DNA from 4 places in the Metabacillus sp. B2-18 genome. Region 2 is predicted to be linked to each of the others. Evidence: riboswitches for the same ligand, from Rfam matches in the RefSeq annotation. Region 2 holds a riboswitch; each other region holds the start of a gene.
The links. A riboswitch is a leader RNA that binds a small molecule or an ion and turns the genes downstream of it on or off. The one in region 2 is predicted to bind cyclic di-GMP.
Positions count from the first base shown of each region.

Region 1: linked by a shared signal. The riboswitch ahead of LPC09_RS21920 (EAL domain-containing protein) and the one ahead of LPC09_RS17180 (anti-repressor SinI family protein) in region 2 are both predicted to bind cyclic di-GMP.
Region 3: linked by a shared signal. The riboswitch ahead of LPC09_RS12065 (sensor domain-containing diguanylate cyclase) and the one ahead of LPC09_RS17180 (anti-repressor SinI family protein) in region 2 are both predicted to bind cyclic di-GMP.
Region 4: linked by a shared signal. The riboswitch ahead of LPC09_RS22020 (HD-GYP domain-containing protein) and the one ahead of LPC09_RS17180 (anti-repressor SinI family protein) in region 2 are both predicted to bind cyclic di-GMP.

Region 1 covers NZ_CP088245.1:4,329,173-4,331,379, forward strand. Annotated here, with positions in the region: gene LPC09_RS21915 (methyl-accepting chemotaxis protein) at 1-273, opposite strand, end outside; gene LPC09_RS21920 (EAL domain-containing protein) at 477-1,187, opposite strand; cyclic di-GMP riboswitch class I at 1,260-1,347, opposite strand; gene uvrA (excinuclease ABC subunit UvrA) at 1,507-2,207, opposite strand, start outside.
Region 2 covers NZ_CP088245.1:3,377,454-3,379,660, reverse strand. Annotated here, with positions in the region: gene LPC09_RS17195 (tyrosine-protein phosphatase) at 1-97, shown strand, start outside; gene LPC09_RS17190 (DUF5658 family protein) at 290-592, shown strand; gene LPC09_RS17185 (helix-turn-helix domain-containing protein) at 681-1,016, opposite strand; gene LPC09_RS17180 (anti-repressor SinI family protein) at 1,116-1,262, opposite strand; cyclic di-GMP riboswitch class I at 1,294-1,377, opposite strand; gene LPC09_RS17175 (YqhG family protein) at 1,744-2,207, opposite strand, start outside.
Region 3 covers NZ_CP088245.1:2,392,271-2,394,477, reverse strand. Annotated here, with positions in the region: gene LPC09_RS12070 (cation diffusion facilitator family transporter) at 1-669, shown strand, start outside; cyclic di-GMP riboswitch class I at 1,054-1,133, shown strand; gene LPC09_RS12065 (sensor domain-containing diguanylate cyclase) at 1,258-2,207, shown strand, end outside.
Region 4 covers NZ_CP088245.1:4,360,085-4,362,291, reverse strand. Annotated here, with positions in the region: gene LPC09_RS22025 (pyruvate, water dikinase regulatory protein) at 105-929, shown strand; cyclic di-GMP riboswitch class I at 1,059-1,141, shown strand; gene LPC09_RS22020 (HD-GYP domain-containing protein) at 1,273-2,207, shown strand, end outside.

The DNA.
Region 1 (2,207 bases), 950 kb from region 2:
TGCCGCATTAATACGATCATTCGCTTCATTCATTTTGTCTCGATAGCTATTATCACCATATAGTAAGAATGCACGATAATATCCTGATTGTAGCGCTGAATCGGTTTGAATAGATTGAGTAATTGCACGTACCTCATTAACAGTTTCAACAATATAATTGTATGATTCATTTGACTGCTTCATATTGGAATATGACACATATGAAGCGATCCCAAAGATCAATGAGACGATTAGGAAGCTTCCTATTAATTTCCGTTTGATTGTTAATTTCATGATGTAAATATCTCCTTTTGTCTGATTTAGTAAAAAACAAAAAAACACCTTTAATCCAAGCATGTACATCTTGGAATTAAACGCGTTATTAGCAAGTGGCAGGATCGCTACCCTTATACCAATATCTCTTCCTTATACAAAACTAAATATTATAAAGTAACAGGGTCGCTATTCTTTCCTAATATTATTCTCTGGTATTCTGATTAGCCATTACTAACATCAGCATAATTGCTTAATAACTGCGGTCTCCCTAGTAAAAAACCTTGGCCTAATGGAACGGATAGGCTTTGAGCTATCTGTAAGTCTTCCACTGTTTCTATGCCTTCGAGAATGACAGTATTATTATATCGTCTGCAATACTCTAATATTAAATAGATAAATGCTTGTTTTTTTTCTGACCGGTGCAAATCTTTGGAAAAATAGCGATCGAGTTTTATATATTCGGGGTCAAGCTCAATAATATCTTGTATATACGCTTTACCCTTTCCTACATCATCAAATGCAATACTAATACCATAATTTCTTAAAATAGCAATTCTCTCTTTTAATTGTGCAAGATCTCTAACAGTCTCAACCTCTGATAATTCAAATGTGATATTTCGATTGGATAGCAACTTTTCTGTAGCTAGCTTGTTTATGAAATCCAGAAAATCATGATGGAAAATAGTTGATGGAAAAATGTTTAGAAATAGCTTTTCTTTTGATTCATTCGGGCGAAACATTTTAAGAGCTTTGTAAACGGACTGAGTATCTAGTTGATATAATTGATTGTTTATGATTGCTTGTTGAAAAAATAATTCCGGATTAGAAAAATCAGTAGATCTTAGAAGTCCCTCATAACCAATCCTTTTCTTATCCTTTAATGAAAAAATAGGTTGAAAATGATGATAGATGTTTCCTTCGTTGATCGTCACGTAAATCCCCCCTTTGTTAGAAAAAAAGTGAACGAGAAGAATACTCGCTCACTTTACAATAGTAAAATATTCTCCGGCGGCTAGGCTACCATAGTAGATGATCTACCTTAGGTCCTTGGCTTTGCGCCCTTATTTTTCAATAAGTTTGCCTTTATCATTTTGTAGGTCTATTATACCACAACAAATTATTACAATTTCACCAACCGTTCGACAAATAATGACATTTTTCCCATTTACTATATTAACTCTACTTCTTAGATATGAAAAATAGATAAAGAGGCTGAACATATCATTCAGCCCCTACCTCAAATTAACCAAATTAACTTTGCGCTACTTCTTCTTTTTCTTTAATCAGATTTCTCATTCGCTCACGATCGCGCTCTATAATTGGCTTTAAATATTTACCTGTATAAGATTGTTCGTTATTCATAATATCCTCTGGTGTACCAAACCCTACGATCTGACCACCTTTGTCTCCACCTTCAGGACCAAGATCAACAATATAATCGGTACCTTTAATAACATCAAGGTTATGCTCGATGACAAGAACGGTATCACCATTATCCACTAGGCGTTGAAGAACTTTTAAGAGTCTTGCGATATCATCAACATGTAAGCCTGTTGTTGGTTCATCAAGGATGTAGAGTGATTTACCTGTTGAACGTCGGTGCAGTTCTGATGCAAGTTTCACCCTCTGTGCTTCCCCACCGGAAAGTGTCGTTGCGGGTTGACCAAGAGTAATGTAACCAAGCCCTACATCAAAAATCGTTTGCAGCTTTCGTTTAATCTTAGGAATATTTTCGAAAAACGTTACTGCATCTTCGACTGTCATTTCTAAGATATCAGAAATGTTTTTCCCTTTGTAGGTAACTTCCAATGTTTCACGGTTGTATCGTTTCCCATGACAAACTTCACATGGGACATACACATCAGGTAGGAAGTGCATTTCAATTTTAATAATTCCATCTCCACGGCAGGCTTCACAACGTCCACCTTTAACATTGAAGCTGAAGCGGCCTT
Region 2 (2,207 bases):
TGCAAATTTAGTTTGTAATAATAGAATGGTTTATAAGGAAATGCCAGAAAAGGTAAAAAACAATAAAATAATTAGCTTTTTCACAAATAGAATGTAATTAATTAGGTCGGTCAATAAGCCAGAGGAATTAAATATAATATAAAGTTGAATATGTAATGAACAAAAAAGTGCTCGGTTAAATTATTTCGACTTTAGTATAAGGGGGACCGATAGTGGAGATACTTACATGCACAAATTCCCTATTTAGTTTGGAGAATATAAAGATTCCTTAGATCTAGGAGGTACTATATTGAAGTATGTTTTCTTGTATCTTGCATTATTAAACATAGTGGATGGAATTCTTACTTATATAGGGTTAACCATGAACATTATTGATGAAGCAAATCCAGTTATGAAATCTTTGTTCATTATGAAACCTATGTATTTTATCGTTTTTAAGTTTACTTTATCAATTTTACTGAGTTTAATTGTATACCTATCGTTAGATATAGTTAATAATAAGGGAGTGTTTTTATTAACTACGTTTGCTGCTCTTCTGTATTCATTTGTTATGTTATTACATGGTGCATGGATTTTAGATTATTTTAGTTAATAGATAGGTATATTTTAAATGGAATATTTTACTTTTACTAAGTAGAAAAGACATAATTTAAAGCTAAAAGTAAGCTATTAATTATGCCTCATTTATCAAGATCATTCTGAAGTCTCCACTTGTTAAACTCCAAAAACTCTTTAAACTGTTCTTTAGACACACCGGATTTCATAGCATCTTGAACAAGTTTAGTCCATTCTAAGTCAAGTTCTTCGGGATCTGTTTCGTTTTGTTCATTTAAAAGTGTATTTACCGGTACACCGAGTACAGATGACACTTTCTCCAAGAACTGAACAGAAGGATTTGACTGGAGATTGCGCTCAATCGAACTTAAATATGATTTTGCAACTCCTGCTCGTTCTGCTAGTTCTGATAGTGATAGGTTTTTTTGGGTTCTATATTTTTTTATTCGTGGGCCAATCACGTCAAAGTCACCTTCCTTTAATAATGCTATTATAACATATAAAGAAGGATTTTGTTTGATATGGAGAACGGTTTTCTAAAAAAATTCTGTGAGAAAGAGTTAAGTAGTTGGATTTCCTTTTTTAATAAAGAAATCTTTTATTTCTTCTACACTTATACCAATCTCAAGTGCCTCTAAAATTAATTTGACCCATTCATGGTCAAGCTGCCTGTCTTTAATCAGGTTATGTATCGTTTCGTTATTCAACTATCTCATCCTCCTAAAATACTCTTGTATTCCAGGCAGTCCAGCCATCATAGTTTTAAACTTTAGACCTGTGACTTTGCGTCCCTATTTTTCAATAGGTTTGCCCTTGAACTGATTATATTATTACTAAAGAAATAATCTTTTTGTGCGAAAGTCCTTAGTTTATGTCTGTCTTATTAACTATTCATATTATAAAAGGGAATTTTTAGGAAGTGTGCAGAATGATGTCGATGACAAAAATTTTCTTGTGTATTTTGAGTTTTTAACATTTATGTAATATAAGATGGGTATATATGCCTGTAAATTACGTAGGGGAATTAGAAAAGTGAGTTTTTCTGAAGTTTTGTTAACAAAACTTTAATGAACATAGCTCCAAGCAAATATTCATTTTGTCGAACTATATTTTAATTTTGGAGGATATAGTAGAAGTAACTAGACACAAAAGAATGACAATCGCACTAAGATTGCCATTCTCCTTACTCTATTTAAATATCCCCTGCGGCGTCAAATAAAAAATCCCACCATTCTGAACCGAAATATTTATCTGCGGCTCATAAAGCTCCCTCAATGCTTCCTTCTCCACCTCATAACAATCAGGCTTCTCATCCATATCTTCATAAAAATGATCCAAAAGCTTTAAATCTTCATTCCATCTTTCCCTCGCTTTATCCGCCCAGGAATGATCTTGTTCATGAATAGATTGCATAATAAACTGTTCAATCCGTTTAATTCCACTTTGTGGCTTAATCAAAGGTGTCATCGTAAAACAGAGATCCGGAATCTTCGGTGTTAGCTCTAATTTCTCTAGCTTATCTTGAAAGTTTTCTACTAAAGTCCCACTAACCAAATGCAACCCAATAGAGTAAAGCTGATCCTTTTTCATATCACATTGATAGGAAACCATAATGTTAACACCAATCCAAGGGTGTAATGGGATGTTTCCAC
Region 3 (2,207 bases), 990 kb from region 2:
AAGCCTGCCGATGAAAATCATAAATATGGTCATTCAAGAGCAGAAACGATTGCCTCATTAATTGCTTCAATCATTATGTTTACAGTTGGTATACAAGTTATTGTTGATGCTTTTAATAATCTAAGATCTCCGGCAGAGACTACACCACAGCTGTTTACGGCATTCGTTGCGTTATTTTGTGCTATTTTTATGTTTTTTGTTTATCGATATAACCGCAATTTATCCAAAAAACTTGAAAGTAAGGCACTATATGCAGCTTCTCAGGATAACCGTTCTGATGCGTTAGTTAGTATAGGTGCCGTAATTGGGATTGTTGGAGCATATTTAGGCTGGGGCTTTTTAGATCCAATTGTTGCGGGTATTGTCGGGCTGATTATCATTCATACTGCATATGGGATTTTTAGAGAAGCTGTTCATGATTTAACAGATGGCTTTGATGCGGAAAAGTTAAAAGAGATAGAAGAAACGATTAAAAATACACCAGGAGTTACGTTTGTAAAAGATATAAAGGCTCGCGTATCAGGAAATCAAACAACAGTAGATGCGATCGTGTTTGTGAAATCTACTCTTTCCGTAGTAGAAGGACATGGTATTACAGATAAAATCGAGGAAAGACTCCGAGACATTTATAATATCGAAAGAGTTCATATCCATATTGAACCACATTAAAAAGGGAAGAGTGCATTCTTTCCTTTCTTACTTTTTCTTCTCCTAAACATCAATTAACGATTGGAGAAAAACTAATTGCAGTTCATATTGCTTAAAAATGTTTTAAACGTTAACGAGGTGATCTCGTCAATCTCAATGTACTGCTTTTTTGCGACCAATCCTTGTTTTGTTGCTCAAGTCCTGTTTCAATTACAATGATTAATGAGTCAAGCGTTGGTTCATTAATAGTAATTAAAGAAGTTTGCCTAATCTTCTTTCAATGGGTAATATACCAATACTCAATATACATCTCAGGCTTTTATGTAGAAGTCATAAATTGGCAGAACCCATTACTATCTAACAGTATTTTATTCCTAGTAAAAATAGACTATAATGAAGTTAATCATATATTTCTGGCAAACTATGTGAAAGCATAGGACGCAAAGCCACGGGTCTACGCACAGCATGATAGCCGGGTTACAAATCATGTCAAAAAACTGCTGTGTAAGCAGTTTTTTTGTGTTTTGTCAGTATTCTTTATATGAAATTGGGTTCCAAAATATAAGCGAGAAATTATAACATATTAGTGTTAATTAGTAGGTGAGGGTTTTGCAAATTTTCTTTTTCAGTATCATGTATCTGATTCCTGCGATTATTTTTATTTTTTTGGCAGGTATGGTTTATGGTCATAATCGAAAGTGTCGGAAGCATATTACATGTAGTTTATTTTTTCTATCGTCGTCTCTATGGTTTTTTGGGGTATTTACATCTAGCCTTATTTATCCTAAGTATCTTGATAAAATTGTTGTTTACTGGATAAATGGGTCAATTGCCGTTAGTGCTTTGTTATCCCTGCATCTTTTTTTAATCAATGCTAATATGTATAAAATGAAAAACGGGAAATTATTTAAGCTATTATTTATTCCAGGAATCGTTGTGATTGCAACGATTCCTTTTGATTCATGGATGTTAAACGAATTTGATGAGACCGCATTAAAACCTATGTTTATTCCAGGTCCCGGTCTGATCTTGTTATGGATTGTGGATTTTGCGTATCTTATAGTAAACGTATTTTTAACCATAAAGGAAATGAAAAAGGGAAATCAAGCTGCAGTATTATGGTTCAAAGGTATGATCTTATTTTTTGTATGGACCTTAACGATGTTGGTAGGCTCCATCCTTTTACAAAATACGAATTTATCATTTATCACTTTCTTAATTCCGCACGGTTCATTATTTTGGGCATACGCCATTTTCCTTAGTATGTCAAAATATGATTATTTATCATCGTATGAGAAACGATATAACATCTTGTTTCAGCGATCTCCACTAGGGATCCTCCTTATGGATGAAGATGCGGTTGTTCATGAGGCTAGTCCTCAGGTAGCCAATTATCTAGGTGTTAGCAATAAGGAACTTATTCAAAATTCGATTCTGTCTTTTTTAAATGGTGTTGATAAAGAAAAGTTTATAAAAGCACATCAAACATTTTTTCAAAATCGAATTAGGCTTACTGACGAAGAACTTTCTTTTGTGAATATAAAAGGGGAAGAAACAAT
Region 4 (2,207 bases), 980 kb from region 2:
TGATGAAATTTTCTGGAGTAAGAGTAAGCATTATACTACCTTTAGGCAAGATGAATGTGGTAATGTTTCAGAAGATAATAAGTTCAAAGAATAGGTGATTATAAGTGTATGAAAAAGAAATTGTCTATGTTCTTTCTGATTCGGTGGGTGATACAGCAGAGCTGTTGGTCAAAACAGTTGCTGCCCAATTTATCGGAACAGAGTTTAACATTAAAACAATCTCCTATATAGAAAATAAGGAAGAAATAAATGATCTGATTGCTCTCGCGAAGCTAAGCAACGCTATCATTGCCTATACACTCTTTACTCCACTATTTAAAAAGCATCTTGATCATAAAGCGAATGAAGAAGATGTTACGGTGATTGACTTAATAGGTCCACTATTGGAGACATTTGCAACTAAGCTAAATAAACAACCGGTACAAAAACCAAGTATAATAGAAGTACCTGATAACTCCTATTTTCGTAGAATTGAAGCCATTGAATTTGCTGTGCAATATGACGATGGAAAGGATATGCGTGGAATCAAGGAGGCGGATATCGTTCTCATCGGTGTTTCAAGAACTTTAAAGACACCATTGTCGATGTATTTGGCTAATAAAATGGTTAAGGTAGCAAATATCCCATTAGTCCCTGAGGTTTCTCCTCCTGAAGAACTTTTTAAGTTGTCAGAAGGAAAATGTATTGGGTTAACGATGTCACCTGAGAAACTAAGAGAAATAAGGGGAGAAAGATTGAAGCACTTAGGGTTATCTCCGGATTCAAGTTATGCGAAAATTGAACGGATTAAGGAAGAATTACAATTCGCTGAAACAGTAATGGTTAACCTTGGATGTCCAACTATAGATCTTTCCATAATGGCAATAGAAGAAGCGGCAGAGTGGATCATCGGTAGCATGTCACATAAGGTCGAGATAAAATCAAGCTAAGTAAAGAATCCCTTAAAACTCATTTAGGGGTTTTTTGTATCTCTTCTTAGAATTCATTGGAAGAAATTAAAGCTATTAATAAACGTAAATCTCATGGTATATTTGTTAATAAACGAAAACAACAACCTTATATAATAAAGGCAAATTCATTGAAAAATGGAGACGCAAAGTCACAGACCTAAGGAGAAATCTATGGTGGCTGGATTGCTGATGAGTGGAAGAGCTTTGTACAGCAATCCTCCGTGTTTATCGGTGGATTTTTTGTTATTTTTCAATAGCCAAACGTAGTTGAGACTTGAAAAAGTTTTTGATTTCAAAGAAAGATAGCAACAAGGAGGATATCATGAGATTTATTGATATAGAGGATTACAACCCACAGGCCATGCAATTGGCAATGCCTGTTTATGATCGGATGAGACGGATCCTTTTAGCAGCAGGACGTACAATTCATCCTAACTATTTGGAACGTATTAAAGAAATTGGAGTAACAACTCTTGTGGTAGAAGATGCTGAGTCATTTGGAATTACATTGGATGAAATGCTGGACATGCCAACTTGGATGGATATAATTGCTGTTGTGCAAGAAGCATTTGAAGATGTGAAAAAAGGAAAAAGATTAAATGTTGTAGCTATTCAAAAAGCTGCCATGACTCTTATCCATGAAGTAAATGCTCTTAAAACGATCATTTTAATTCCAACAACCTCTATTTCAGAAGGATTGGAGAAATATGCTCACTCTGTAAACGTAGCATTGTTATGTTTACAAATATCAAAGCAAATGAGTTATTCTCCTGTTCAGTTAAGAGATCTTGCCATAGGGGCGTTGCTGCATGATATCGGAAAGGCTGTAACAGATCAAGAAGCAGAACATCCTGCAAAAGGCTTTGAGGTGATTAAGGAAAGTCGCGAAATTAGTTTACTATCTGCTCATGTTGCTTTTCAACATCATGAGCTATTAAATGGAAAAGGCTATCCTAGGGGACTTAAGGACAAAGAAGTATTAGAATTTCCGCAAATTTGTGGGATAGCAAACTTGTATGATCGTATGCTTTCAAATCAAAAACTGCCTCCACATGAAGCGTTAGAATTGATTATGACAAAAAGTGATGATGAATATTCTCACAAAGTAGTTCAGGCATTTGTGAACAGTGTTCCTTCTTATCTACCAGGTACAAAAGTGGAGCTCTATACAGGTGAGCAGGCGATTGTGATAGGAATAAAAACTCATTTACAACGACCAGTTATTCGCTTTTTAGAAAGTGGAAAAGAATTGAATCT